DNA from 2 places in the Mycolicibacterium sp. SMGY-1XX genome. Region 1 is predicted to be linked to the other one. Evidence: riboswitches for the same ligand, from Rfam matches in the RefSeq annotation. Region 1 holds a riboswitch; the other holds the start of a gene.
The links. A riboswitch is a leader RNA that binds a small molecule or an ion and turns the genes downstream of it on or off. The one in region 1 is predicted to bind thiamine pyrophosphate.
Positions count from the first base shown of each region.

Region 2: it holds a riboswitch for thiamine pyrophosphate, as region 1 does, so the genes downstream of both, thiC (phosphomethylpyrimidine synthase ThiC) here and NL241_RS11285 (ECF transporter S component) in region 1, are expected to answer to the same signal.

Region 1 covers NZ_CP101139.1:2,306,475-2,313,827, reverse strand. The annotation lists gene NL241_RS11310 (sulfate/molybdate ABC transporter ATP-binding protein) at 1-503, shown strand, start outside; gene NL241_RS11305 (NUDIX hydrolase) at 528-941, shown strand; gene NL241_RS11300 (TMEM165/GDT1 family protein) at 1,268-2,020, shown strand; gene NL241_RS11295 (hypothetical protein) at 2,037-2,426, shown strand; gene NL241_RS11290 (nucleoside/nucleotide kinase family protein) at 2,433-2,999, shown strand; TPP riboswitch at 3,031-3,142, shown strand; gene NL241_RS11285 (ECF transporter S component) at 3,276-3,890, shown strand; gene NL241_RS11280 (ABC transporter ATP-binding protein) at 3,887-5,335, shown strand; gene NL241_RS11275 (energy-coupling factor transporter transmembrane component T family protein) at 5,332-6,072, shown strand; gene NL241_RS11270 (mycofactocin-coupled SDR family oxidoreductase) at 6,487-7,320, shown strand.
Region 2 covers NZ_CP101139.1:5,951,082-5,958,434, forward strand. The annotation lists gene NL241_RS28425 (substrate-binding domain-containing protein) at 1-46, opposite strand, end outside; gene NL241_RS28430 (LacI family DNA-binding transcriptional regulator) at 159-1,151, opposite strand; gene NL241_RS28435 (ABC transporter permease) at 1,244-2,095, opposite strand; gene NL241_RS28440 (efflux ABC transporter ATPase subunit, DrrA-related) at 2,092-3,045, opposite strand; gene NL241_RS28445 (MFS transporter) at 3,105-4,850, opposite strand; TPP riboswitch at 5,011-5,120, shown strand; gene thiC (phosphomethylpyrimidine synthase ThiC) at 5,112-6,677, shown strand; gene thiD (bifunctional hydroxymethylpyrimidine kinase/phosphomethylpyrimidine kinase) at 6,674-7,353, shown strand, end outside.

The DNA.
Region 1 (7,353 bases):
TCGACGCGCTGGGGATCGCGAACAAGGTGATCGTCGTCGACCGCGGTCGCATCGTGGAACGCGGTGCCGTCCGCGACGTCCTGGCCGCACCCCGCAGCGAGTTCGCCGCGCGGATCGCCGGAGTCAACCTGGTGTCCGGGACCGTCACCGGGCCAGGAGTCCTGACCACAGCGTGGGATGCCACGATCTCCGGCGTCGGAGCCGTGGACGCCAACACCGCAGCCGTCGCCCTCTTCACTCCGGCGGCGGTGTCGGTACACCTGGATGAACCCCACGGCAGTCCCCGCAATGTCATCCACACCACCATCGCCGAGATGGAGATCAACGGCGCCACCGTCCGGATCCGCGGCGCCGACCAACCCGACGGCAGCACCGGGCTGGCCGCCGACATCACCGCCGCGGCCGTCGCCGACCTCGACCTCGTCCCCGGCCGGCGGGTGTATTTCGTGGTCAAGGCCCAGGAGGTGCAACTCCTGCCGGGGCTGGACCCCGGACGTCCCTGACACCGCGCAACTACACTCACGGCCGTGCCCGGCCCTGTCATCAGCGTTTCCGCCGCGGTGATCGTCGGCGCAGAAAACCGCGTCCTCGTCGTCCGAAAGCGCGGCACCACGGCCTTCATGCAGCCGGGCGGGAAAATCGATGCCGGCGAGACACCGCTGGAAGCTCTTCGGCGGGAGGTGCGGGAAGAGCTGGGCGTCGATGTACCCCCGGCGCAGATCCGCGGGCTCGGCCGCTACGTCGCCGATGCCGCCAATGAGCCCGGCCACACGGTCGAAGCCGAGATGTTCTCGGTGACGCTGGACCAGGAGCCCCGAGCCTGCGCCGAGATCGCCGAGATGGTGTGGATCGACGCGGAAGCGCCCGGCGACATCGAGTTGGCGCCGTTGACGCGGGATGTAGTGCTGCAGCTCGTGCGCGAAAGGTGTTGCGGCACTTGATTCCAGCGGAGTTTCAGCAAACGTCACAGAATTTTCAGGGTAACCGAAGTCTGCCGGTAGTACATCCAAAACTATTGATACGAACCATCTTTCGTGCATCTCGGTTTGCAATACCCGCGAAGCTGTGCCAATCTGGGAAAAGCGAAGGGGAGTAGCCCCCCAATCGGGTAGTCGACATACTGGCGCTGCGGGTCACCGCAACGCCCGGTTACCCGGACCGGCAGTCAGCCGGTGGGCGAGACCTTCGGCCGTACAGACCGCATTGGTTGCCGGCCGGAGGCATCTGTTGATCCCCTCCGGCAACCACCCGAACGAGGGGTTGTCCCGTGCTCTCCGCTCTCCTGTTGAGCTTCGCCGTCATCTTCGTCGCCGAGCTCGGCGACAAGACCCAGCTGGTCGCGATGACGTTCGCATTGCGCTACCGCTGGTGGGTGGTACTCGGCGCGATCACGGCGGCGACGACACTGGTCCACGTCCTGTCGGTCGCGATCGGGCACTACCTGGGCGCCGCGCTGCCGACGCACCTTCTCGGCCTCTTGGCCGGCGCGATGTTCGTCTTCTTCGGCCTCTGGACATTGCGCGGCGACAGCCTCAGCGACGAAGAGAAGAGCCGGGCCCAGCGGGCCACCGGTGCCGCATTCTTCGTGGTCACCTCGGCGTTCTTCCTGGCCGAGCTCGGCGACAAGACCATGCTCGCCACCATCACCCTGGCCGCCGACAACGACTGGCTGGGCGTGTGGATCGGATCCACCCTGGGCATGGTGGTCGCCGACGGGCTGGCGATCATCGTGGGTGCGGTCGCCGGCAAGCACCTGCCCGAGCGGCTCATCCAGATCGGCGCGGCGGTCCTGTTCCTCTTGTTCGGCTTCTACATGCTGCTGGAGAACATCTTCACCAGCGCTCCGATCTGGGTCATCGCCCTCGCCACCGCGGCCATCGTCGCGCTGTGCGCGGCGATGCTGCGCGCCCTACCCGAGCGATTCCGGCCGGCGGTGCTGAAACCGCAGGACACCTCCCCCGCCGTCGGCGAGACTGAGCAGGCATCCGCCGCCGAGGAGCCTACGCAGAACCGGATCTGACCAGGGAAGGGACGTCATGACGACAGTCGCCGAGAAGCCGAAGACCGCACCCTGGCTCGTCTTTTCCCGATTCCTGGCGCTCGCCACGGTCGCCGTGGTGGCCGTCCTGTTCGTCACCGCCGGGTCGGTGATCCAGGCGGGCGAATTCCTGGACATCCACGGCGGGGCTGCGATCGCCTTGCACGTGGTGACGGGTGTGCTCACCGTGACGCTGGCGGGCTTGGCGCGGCAACGGCGTCACGGCTGGTGGGCGGCGGCCCTGGCCCTCGGGTTGTTCGCCTTCTCCTTTGTCCAGGCCTACCTCGGCAAGGGTCACACCCTGAGCGTGCACGTCCCCGGCGCCCTGCTCATCACGGCCGCCTCGGTCTGGCTGACGGTCTGGCTGTTCTCCCGCCCGCGCAGCTGAGCTGCGGTGACACTCGACGAACTGGCCCGGCACCTGTGTGCCTCCGGGGTGGTCACCGTATTGATCGACGGACGTTCGGGGTCGGGCAAATCCACCCTGGCCGACCAGTTGGCCCAGCGCTGGGCCGGCAGTGTGGTGGTGCGCCTCGATGACATCTACCCCGGCTGGGACGGCCTGGCCTGGGCGGTGGACCACGTTCACACCGAACTGCTGCAACCGCGCAGCGCGGGTGATCCAGCGCGCTGGAGGCAGTGGGACTGGACGACGAACACCCCCGCCGGGTGGCGTCCGGTCACTGCCACCCAACGCCTGATCGTGGAAGGCGTCGGCACCCTGTCCGCCGGCAACCGGGCACTGGCGGACATCGGCATCTGGATCGACGCCGACGACGAGGTGCGCAAGCAGCGGGCATTGCGGCGCGACGGCGACACCTACCGTCCTTTCTGGGACCGATGGGCGGCCCAGGAAGAGACCCTCATCGCCCGGCATGACCCCCGCTCGGCCGCGGACTACCTCGCCACCGGGACCCCCGACGGCACGGATTGGTGCTTCACCAGCACCCACCCGGTATAGCAACTCCTGTGTGTGTGGACTAGCTTGGAGCACGGAACACCACGGGAGTGCACACCGAGTGCGCTGAGAGGACGGCTGACCGGCTGTCGACCGTACGAACCTGACCGGGTAATGCCGGCGTAGGGAGATGCACGTGAACATTGCCTGTCACGTAACACCCATCTGAGCGCCCGTTTCGGCGCCGCACTGCCACGGTCGCAATCGCCGTGCTCGCCTTCACGATTCGTCGCTGCCCGGTCCGTGCACGAATCTCAAATACTCAGTACGAGGAGTCTCATGTCCCATCCGACCTCCGACACCCGTCGCCCCGTGCGCTGGCGCGTCGTCGACATCGTGGTCGCCAGCGTGCTCGCGGTGGCCGCCGGCCTGGTTTTCGTCTTCTGGAACGTCGCGTCCAATCCCATCGCCACCCCGTTGAACGCCGTCCTGCCCGGCCTGCAGGCACTCGCGGGCGGCGGTTGGCTCTTCGCCGGCGTGCTCACCGCGCTGGTGATCCGCAAACCCGGCGCGGCCCTCTACGGCGAGTTGGTGGCCGCCACGGTGTCGGCCCTGGTCGGAAACCAATGGGGCGTGTTGACCATCGAGTCCGGCCTGGTGCAGGGCCTGGGCGCCGAACTGGTGTTCGCGCTGTTCCTCTATCGCCGGTGGAACCTGCCCGTGGCCACCGCCGCCGGCGCTGCCGCCGGTCTGGCCCTGGCCATCAACGACCTGATCCTCTGGTACCCGGGATCGACCACCACCTTCGCGACCATCTACACCGCCTCGGCAGTGGTCTCCGGTGCCGTCCTGGCCGGGGTGCTGTCCTGGTTCGTGGTCCGGGGCCTCGCCAAGACCGGAGCGCTCAGCCGCTTCGAGTCCGGAAGAGTGGTCGCGAGTCCCGCGCCTCGATGACACCTCGTCTCGGTGGCGCCGACGTGACGGCCGCCGGGTGGGGCTGGCAGCACGCCGGTCAGAGCCGTTGGGCGATAGAGGATCTGGAGCTGCACGTCGCGGCCGGAGAACGGGTGCTGTTGCTCGGACCGTCGGGGTCGGGGAAATCGACCCTGCTGCACGGTCTGGCCGGGCTGCTCGGCGGCTCCGAGGAGGGGCACCAGGCGGGCAGCCTTCTGATCGACGGCGCCGCACCGGTGCAGCAACGGAACCGCCTCGGAATGGTGCTGCAGGACCCGGACTCACAAGTGATCCTGTCCCGCGTCGGCGACGACGTCGCGTTCGGCATGGAGAACTTCGCCGTTCCCCGCGACCGGATCTGGCCGCGCGTCGACGCGGCGCTGCGGTCGGTCGGCCTGAATCTCCCTGTCCAGCACAACACCTCAACGCTGTCGGGTGGGCAGAAACAGCGGCTGGCGCTGGCAGGTGTGCTGGCGATGAGCCCGGGCCTGCTCCTGCTGGACGAACCCACCGCCAATCTCGATCCCGACGGGGTGATCGAGGTGCGCGACGCCGTGACCGCGGTCGCCGAACTGACCGGTGCCACCCTGATCGTCGTCGAGCACCGCACCAAGGTCTGGTTACCCGTCGTCGACCGGGTCATCGTGCTCGGCGCCGACGGGGCTGTGATGGCCGACGGCCCACCGGAACAGACCATCCGGCGCGAACGTGATCACCTACTGCAGTCCGGTATCTGGATCCCTGATGCACCGGTCCCCCACCTGAACCGCACCCCGCCGCCCGTGGGGGAACCTCTGCTGGCAGCGACGGACCTGTCGTTGGGGTACCGCGCGAATCCGCCGCTTCGCACCGGGCTCGACTTCGGCATCTCGGCGGGGCGGGTCACCGCGGTGACGGGCCCCAACGGCGCGGGTAAGTCGACACTGGCCCTGACCCTCGGAGGTCTGCTGCCACCGCACGGCGGCGCACTCGAAGCACGCTCCGACTTCGCGCCGTCGCCGAAGAACCGCGAACCCGCCCGGTGGCGCTCCAAGGATCTGCTGACCCGCATCGCCAGCGTCTTCCAGGATCCCGAGCACCAGTTCCTCACCCCCACCGTCCGTGACGAGCTCTCGCTGGGGCCCAAAGCCCTCAAACTCGGCCAGGCCGAAATCGATTCACTCGGTGACGCGCTGCTGGACCGACTGCGGCTGAGTCATCTGGCCGACCGCAGCCCGTACACGCTGTCCGGCGGTGAGAAGCGCCGCCTGTCGGTGGCAGGCGTGTTGATGACGCGGCCCGACATCATCGTCCTCGACGAGCCCACGTTCGGGCAGGACCGTCGTACCTGGGAGGAACTGATCCACCTACTGTCCGAAATCGCCGACGACGGCAGCGCTGTGGTGGCGGTGACCCATGATGCGGAATTCGTCGACGTCCTGGCCGACGACCGGATAACGCTGTGATCAACCCTGTCGCGAAACTGCTGACAGCCGGGGTCATCGCGTTGGCGCTCGTGCTCAGCGTGGACTGGGTGTCGGCGCTGACAGCCCTGGTACTGGAGATCCCGTTGTTCGTGGCACTCGGTGTCCGGTTGCGGCCGTTCGTGATTCGTGGCGCGGTCATCACCGGCGCGGCCGCCCTCACCGCACTGACCAACCTGCTCTACGGCGAGCCCCGCGGTACCGTGCACTGGCATTTTCTGCTGATCACCGTCAGCGACGGTTCCATCGAGCTGGCCCTGGCCATGTTCCTGCGCGTGCTGGCCATTGCGCTGCCTTCGGTGCTGTTGTTCATCGACGTCGATGCCACCGAGCTGGCCGACGGACTGGGCCAGGTGCTCAAACTCCCCGCCCGGTTCGTGGTCGGCGCCATGGCCGGTCTGCGGCTGGTGGGACTGCTACGACAGGACTGGCAGTACCTCGGGCACGCCCGCCGCGCCCGAGGGGTGGCCGATCAGGGCCGGATCCGGCGCTTCGTGGGCCAATCGTTTGCCCTGCTGGTGTTCGCGCTGCGCCGCGGGTCCAAGCTCGCAACCGCAATGGAGGCACGGGGATTCGGGGCCTACCCCACCCGGACCTGGGCGCGGCCGTCGACCTTCGGACCGCGAGAACTCGCCCTGATCGCCGCCGGCGTGGCCATCGCCGCGGCGGCCATCGGCGTCTCCATCGCCTTCGGCACCTGGAATTTCGTCGGGAGCTGAGGGCGGGTAAGACCTTTCCTCACCGCTCTCACGTCCTGTACCGCCACGGGAGGCGAAAGCGCAACGACAGCACTGCGATCCGGGCCTCGACGACAAGAGCCGGCCGGTGTCGGGCGCCGGAGGTGTCGGACCGAGTGTCGCCGCAGGCGATCGACACAGGCTGCGTGCATGCAGTAGCACGTGCCCGAGGACGCGAAAAGGTCATGGCATATCCGTTCCGGTGATGCTTTGGTGAATCGTATCACCGCAGATCAGACCGTACTAGACCTAGTGTCGCAAGAATCTTGGTGATACGATTCACCGACATCGGCCAGTGCATGCCGATGCACTCCACTCCACAGGTCAGGCCACACGCTTGTGGCCGCGATGTGCGTTGCGTGGAGTTCATCTCTCGATATCAACAGGAGTTTCGCCATGGGACAGTTGGACGGAAAGGTCGCATTCATCACCGGCGTCGCCCGAGGACAAGGGCGTTCGCATGCCCTGACGCTGGCGCGCGAGGGCGCCAGCATCATCGGACTCGACGTCTGCGCCAAACCCTCGACGACGCCGTATCCGGGTGCCACCGAAGAGGATCTCCAGGAGACCGTGCGCCAGGTCAAAGAGATCGGCGGCCAGATCTTCGTCGACATCGCCGATACCCGTGACTACGCCGCGGTCCAGGGGGTCTTCGATCGAGGAATCGAACAGTTCGGCCGCGTGGACATCGTGCTGCCGAACGCCGGCATCTGCTCGGGGGCCAAGACCTGGGAGCTGAGCCCCGAAGACTGGCGGGAGATGGTCGACATCAACCTCAACGGCGTCTTCCACACCGTCAAGGCGGCCATTCCCACGCTGATCGCCCAGAATGAGGGCGGCTCAATTGTTTTCACAGGGTCCACCGAGGCCCTCAAGGGCGCCGAGAACATCTCCTCCTACGCCGCGTCCAAACACGGCGTCACCGGATTGATGACCTCGCTCGCACGCGAACTCGGCCAGTACAACATCCGGGTCAATTCCGTGAATCCCACCTGCGTCGACACCCACATGATCAACAACGACTTCGTCTACGGCCTGTTCCGGCCGGACCTGGACAAGCCCACGCGCGACGATGTGACCGACACGTTCACATCCACGCATGTCCTGCCCGTCCCGTGGATCCAACCCCAGGATGTCAGCAATGCCATCCTCTACCTGGTGACCGAGCCCGGCCGGTTCATCACGGCCACCCCGCTGGTCATCGATGCGGGCTTCATCGTGAAGTCCTGATCGTCGGCGCCCTCGGACCGGCCCTCTGCGGCG
Region 2 (7,353 bases), 3.6 Mb from region 1:
CGGCAGTGGCCAAGGCGATTCCTACCGCACGTTTCGGTGAAGCCACGGTGTCCTTCTCTCGATCGAATGATCTGACTTGCTCCGGTCTATTTGACCGGTCTAAGTCCCACTATGAGCGCGGTCACACCCGGGTGTCAAGAGTGGAGTGGTCGCTCGCCTCAGGCGGTATCAGCGTGGCGGCGCGGCGCCGCCGTGGTGGTGCGGAACACGAGCTCAGGGGCCAGAACCGAGGACAGCGGCTCGGTGCGGCCCGCGTCCAGCCGCGACACCACCGCACCGATGGCGCGATCGGCCTGCTCACGGGGCTGCTGGCTCACGGTCGTCAAGTCGATGTGGCCCAGCCGCGCCAGGGCACTGTCGTCGTAGCCGGTGACCGAGACATCGGCGGGCACGTCGAGCCCGGCCCGCCGGAAGGTGTCGATGACCCCGACGGCGATGCGGTCATTGGCGCACACCACCGCGGTCGGCAGCTCGGCGCTCAACAGCGACTTCGCCGCTGCCATGCCCGCCTCCTCGGTGAAGGCGCCCCCGACCACCTGCGTGGCGTCACCGAGACCGTGGCGTCGCATGGCCCGCAGGTATCCGTTGCGCCGGTCGGTGGCGATGACACCGGAACCGGCGTCGACGTGCACGATATGGCGGTGCCCGGCCTCCACGAGGTGGTCGACCATGGCGCCGATACCGCGGGCGTCGGCGGTGCGGACCACGTCCAGCGACTCCGAGGAGATCCGCCTGCCGACCACCACCGTGGGCACCCGCTCCCCCAACTCGGTCAGCGCTGTCCCCGCCAGCTCCGGTCCGATCAGCAGCAGGCCTTCACAGCGGAAGTCGAGCAGTGTGTCGATCACCCTGGATTCGCCGTGGGTGGGCGTCACCGCACCCAGCACCACCTCGTATCCTGCGCGGTCGGCGGCGGCGACGATGTGCTCCACCACCTCGGCGTGAAAGCTGTTCCGGATCAACGCCGCAACACCGATCAGATGCGACCGCCGCGCCGTCATCAACGCCGCCGTGCGGTTCACCCGGTAGCCGAGTTCCTCAGCGGCGGCGAGCACCTTCTCCCGGGTTTCCGCACTGGGGCCGGGCGCCTTGCGAAACACCAGTGACACAAGCGCCTTGGACACGCCGACCTTGTCGGCGATGTCCTGCATGGTCGGCCGGCTCTTGTCCTGTGGCACTGCTACCCCTAGCCGTCGGCGTTTGGGCACAGCATAGCGCTCGCTTCGACCGGTCCAACTGAACGTCAGTCGGATGTGCGCCGGGTGTACGCCCGCAACGCGAAGGGCGCGAACACCGCGGTCAGCGCCAACGACCACAGAATGGTCGCGAGCACCGGATGATGCAGTGGCAGTTGCGCGTCCGGCGCCGCAGCCGGGCCGTTGCCCCACAGTTCGCGCATGGCCTGCGCCAGCGAGGACACCGGATTCCATTCGGCGATCACCCGCAACCAATGCGGCATCGGTTCGGTGGGCACAAAAGTGTTGGCCAGGAACGTGACCGGGAACAGCACGGTGAACATGACGCCGTTGACGGCTTCCACCGAGCGCATCAACGAGCCGATCAGGATGCCGAACCAGATCATGCCGAACCCGAACACCAGCACCAGCGCGAAGGCCAGGACCGCCTCGCCGACGCTGCCCCGGATGCGCCAGCCGATGGCCAGGCCGGTGAACGCCATCACCACGATGCCGATCGACGAGTGGATCAGGCTGGCGACGCTGCGGCCGATGAGCACCGACGATCGGGAGATCGGCAGCGACCGGAACCGGTCGATGATGCCCTTCTCGACGTCGGCGGTGATGCCTGCGGCGACGACGAACGCGGAGAACACGATGGTCTGCGCCTGGATGCCGGGCAGCAGGAACTCCCGGTAGGACGCTCCGCCGGTATTGGTGATGGACGCACCGAAGACGAAGGCGAACAGCAGCACGAACATGATGGGTTGCGCGGTGACGTCCGACAACATCTCCGGCATGCGCTTGGTGTGGATCATGTTGCGTTTCACCATGATCCACGATTGGTACGCCAGCGACGTGCGGCGGGTCTGTGGACGCGCGGCGGTGCTGGGTGGCGCGCCTTCCCGGACGGTGGTCATGCGGTGGCCTCCTCAGCGGTGGTGCGGCCGGTCAATGACAGGAACACGTCATCGAGACTGGGCCGGGTCAGGCCGATGTCGTCGACCTCGATGTGGCTGTCCTGCAGCCAGGACGCGACCCGGGTCATGTCATCGAGCCCGTCGGCCGACGCGGTGAGCCTGCGCGCGCCGACGTCGACGTGGACCTCGGCACCGGTTCTGGCGACGATGGCCTGTGCGCTTTCCAGGTCAGCGGCGTGCGACACGGTGACGACCAGGCTGGCATTGCCCGCCTGCTCCTTGAGCTGAAGCGGAGTGCCCTCGGCGATGATGCGGCCGCGGTCGACGACGACGATGGTGTCGGCGAGTTGGTCGGCCTCCTCCAGATACTGCGTGGTGAGCAGCAGCGTGGTGCCGTCCGCGACGAGTCCGCGCAGCACGTCCCACAGCTCGCTGCGCGACCGCGGGTCCAGACCCGTGGTGGGCTCATCCAGGAACAGCACCGGCGGGGCGGCGATCAGGCTGACCGCGAGGTCCAGGCGGCGGCGCATCCCGCCCGAGTAGCCCTTCACCACACGATCGGCGGCGTCCGCAATGGAGAACTGCTGCAGCAGCTCGTCGCCGAGCCGGTCCAACTCCTTGCGCCGCAGCCCGTAGAGGCTGCCGATCATCCGGATGTTCTCCCGGCCGGTGAGCAGCTCGTCCACCGTGGCGGCCTGCCCGGTCAGGCCCATGTGGCGGCGTACCTGTTCGGGGTCGCGCCGCACATCGAAGCCGGCCACCCGCGCCGTGCCGCTGGTGGGTTCGGTGAGCGTGGTCATCATCCGCACCGTGGTGGTCTTGCCCGCGCCGTTGGGTCCGAGAAGTCCCAGCACCGTGCCCTGCGGGACGGTGAAACTGATACCGCCGACGGCGGTATGGTCGCCGAACCTCTTCACCAGATCGATGGCCTCGATGGCTGCCTCGGGCATGCCCTCGACCGTAGCGGGTGACTCCGACAAGCCCCACTGGATTTTGTGGGGTGCCCGGATCAGGCGGCGTTGTCGGCGCCGGGTGCGTCGGCGTAGCGGCCCGGCGACATCCAGGACGCGACGGCGCCGAGCACCATCATCACCGCCGCAGCCGCGAACACCACCACCAGACCCGCGTGGAACGGTTGGGTGATCAGCTCCGGGAAGAACGTCTTACCGGTGAGCACCTCGGCGTTGACGCCCGGCTGCTGCAACGCGTGGTACGGCTCCAGCAGTTCGGCGATGGGGTTGTAGCCCAGGAACGCCGCGAAGAGACTCCCGACGGGTGGCAGGCCGGCGACGTCGTGTGCGACGTCAGCGGACACGCCTTGCGCCTGCAGCCCGGTGCTGAGGGTGGAGGGCAGCGTGTTGGCCAGCCCGACGATCATGAGCGAGAAGAAGATACCGATCGACAGTGACGAGCCGGCGTTGAAGAACGTGGCGCGCACACCCGAGGCGGCACCGCGCTGGGATGCCGGCACGCTCGACATGATGGCCGCGGTGTTCGGGGCGGTGAAGATACCGCCACCCAGACCGTTGAGGAACACGATCACCGCGAACATCCAGTAGTCGAAGTTCACCGGGATCAGCAGCAGCGCAACGAATGTCACCGCCATCAACAGCATGCCGCCGACGGTGAACGGCCGGGCCCCGAACCGGTCGGACAGCGATCCCGCGATCGGACCCGCCACCAGGAACCCGATGGTGACCGGCAGCAGGTAGATGCCCGCCCACAGCGGCGTCGACTCGAAGCTGTAACCGTGCAGCGGAAGCCAGATGCCCTGCAACCAGATGATCAGCATGAACTGCAGGCCGCCGCGACCCACCGACGACATCAACCCGGCGAGGTTGCCCATGCCGAACGATGCGGACTTGAACAGTTTCATGTCGACCATCGGCTGCGACACCCGCAGTTCGATGAGGCAGAACACCACCAGCAGTGCCAACCCGGCGGCAATCGAACCGAGGACCAGAGGAGAGGTCCAGCCGGTGGTGGAGTCGCCATAGGGCTGGATGCCGTAGGTGATACCGACCAGCAGCACCGTCAGACCGACGCCGAAGGTCAGCGTTCCGGCCCAGTCGATGCGGCCCGGTGTACGGGATCCGAGTTCTTTGAGCGAGCGCAGGCTCCAGACCGTGCCGGCCAGGCCGATCGGCACGCCCACCCAGAAGATGGCCTGCCAGTGCCACTCGGAGAGGAAACCGCCGATCAGCAGGCCCAGGAATGAGCCGGCGACCGCGGAGACCATGTTCACGCCCAGCGCCATACCGCGTTGATTGGCCGGGAAGGCGTCGGTGAGGATCGCCGAGGACGACGACATCAGCATGGCGCCGCCGACACCTTGGACCACGCGCCAGGCGATCAGCCACACCGCACCGCCGCCCATGGAGAACGGGTCGAACGACAGGGCCACCGCGGCGACCGTGAACACCACGAACCCGAGGTTGTAGATCCGCACCCGGCCGAGCATGTCGCCCAGGCGGCCGAATGGCACCACCAGCACGGCGGTCACCACCAGGTAGCCCATCAGCATCCAGAGGAGGTAGCTCACATTGCCGGGCGCCAAGGGATTCAGGCCGATACCGCGGAAGATCGCCGGCAGCGAGATCAACACGATGGACGCGTTGATGGTGGCCAGCAGGGTGCCCAGGGTCGTGTTGGACAGCACCACCCACTTGTAGCGGGGGTGGTCGTGGTCCATCTTGATCCGGCGTCGAGCGGTGGCGGTGAGGCTCGCGTCGGTGGTGGTGAGCTCGGCAGTCATCAGCATTCTTCGTTTCGTATCGAGTGCGTGCGCAGCCCACCACGGTGTGTGCCGCAATTTACATATGTTAGCTATGCAAACCTTCGTGGTGCAATTCCCATTCCATCCCGTTCCGTCGTCCCGGGGTGTGGCACGGCACCGGACTGCGCTAGGTTGGTCGCGTAACCCACACGGGAGTGCACACCGAGTGCGCTGAGAGGACGGCTGGGGCCGTCGACCGTACGAACCTGACCGGGTAATGCCGGCGTAGGGAGTGAACTGATGAGTGCTGTTGCCGTATCCGTGACCCATGCCCCCATCTCGGGCAGCCACAAGACCTACCGCGAACTTCCCGACGGCGCCAAGGTGCCGTTCCGTCGGGTGAACCTGACCAACGGTGAGCATCTCGACCTGTACGACACGTCCGGGCCGTACACCGACGCCGAGGCGCACGTCGACCTGGAGAAGGGGCTGCCACGCCGTACGGTCGTGCGCGACCGGGGTACCCAGCTGCAGCGGGCGCGCGCCGGGGAGATCACCGCGGAGATGGCCTTCATCGCCGAAAGGGAAGGTGTACCAGCAGAACTGGTGCGTTCCGAAGTTGCCAGGGGCCGCGCGGTCATCCCGGCCAATCACAACCATCCCGAGACCGAACCGATGATCATCGGCAAGTCCTTCGCGGTGAAAGTCAATGCCAACATCGGCAATTCGGCGGTGAGCTCGTCGATCGGCGAGGAGGTCGACAAGATGGTGTGGGCCACCCGGTGGGGTGCCGACACCATCATGGACCTGTCCACCGGTAAGGACATTCACCTGACCCGCGAGTGGATCCTGCGTAACTCGCCCGTCCCCGTCGGCACCGTGCCGATGTATCAGGCCCTGGAGAAGGTCAACGGTGACCCGACGGCGCTGACCTGGGAGGTGTACCGCGACACCGTGATCGAGCAATGTGAGCAGGGCGTCGACTACATGACCGTGCACGCCGGTGTGCTGCTGCGCTACATCCCGCTCACCGTCAACCGGGTCACCGGCATCGTCAGCCGCGGCGGCTCCATCATGGCGGCGTGGTGTCTGGCCCATCACACCGAGTCCTTCCTCTACACCCATTTCGCCGAGCTGTGCGAGATCCTGGCCCGGTATGACGTGACGTTCTCCCTCGGCGACGGGCTGCGCCCCGGGTCGATCGCCGACGCCAACGACGCGGCGCAGTTCGCCGAACTGGAAACCCTGGGCGAACTGACGAAGATCGCGAAAAGCCATGGCGTGCAGGTGATGATCGAAGGACCCGGTCATGTGCCGATGCACAAGATCGTCGAGAACGTCCGCCTCGAAGAAGAGCTCTGCGACGAGGCACCGTTCTACACCTTGGGACCGCTGACCACCGATATCGCGCCTGCGTACGATCACATCACCTCGGCGATCGGCGCGGCGATGATCGCCCAGGCCGGCACGGCGATGCTCTGCTACGTCACTCCCAAAGAGCACCTGGGCCTTCCGAACCGGAAAGACGTCAAGGACGGCGTGATCGCCTACAAGATCGCTGCGCATGCCGCCGATCTGGCCAAGGGACACCCGCGCGCTCAACAACGTGACGACGCGTTGAGCAAGGCCCGGTTCGAGTTCCGCTGGGAGGATCAGTTCAATTTGTCGCTGGATCCAGACACCGCCCGCGAATTCCACGACGAGACGCTGCCGGCGGCCCCGGCCAAGACCGCCCACTTCTGTTCGATGTGCGGACCGAAGTTCTGCTCGATGCGCATCACCCAGGACATCCGCGAAGCCATGGCGGAGAAATCTGCGGAGTTCGCCGAGCAGGGCAACCGCGTCTACCTACCCTTGACCTCATGACGTACCTACCGCTGAGCCCGCCCGGGCAGACACCGCACCGGGTGATGACCATCGCCGGCTCCGACTCCGGCGGCGGTGCGGGCATCCAGGCCGACATGCGCACGTTTGCGATGCTGGGCCTACATGGCTGCGTAGCCGTCACCGCGGTGACGGTGCAGAACTCGGTGGGCGTCAAGGGCTTTCACGAGATTCCACTCGACGTGGTGGCCGGGCAGATCAGCGCGGTGACTTCCGATATCGGCATCGAAGCCGCCAAGACCGGCATGCTGGCGTCATCAGAGATCATCGGATGCGTGGCCGAGACCTGGCGAGCCGAGGCACTGACAGTGCCGCTGGTGGTGGACCCGGTGTGCGCATCGATGCACGGGGACCCGCTGGTGCACCCCAGCGCCCTGTCGGCCATCCGCACCGAGTTGTTCCCGCTGGCCACGTTGGTGACACCGAATCTCGACGAAGTGCGCCTGCTGGTCGACATCGAGGTGGTCGACACCGAGTCCCAGCGCGACGCAGCGCGGGCGCTGCACGCTCTCGGGCCGCAGTGGGCGCTGGTCAAGGGTGGGCACCTGCGCTCGTCGAGCGCGAGCCCCGACCTGCTCTTCGACGGCACGGAGTTCTACGAGTTCGCCGCTCCGCGGGTGGACACCGGCCACGATCACGGTGCTGGTGACACCCTGGC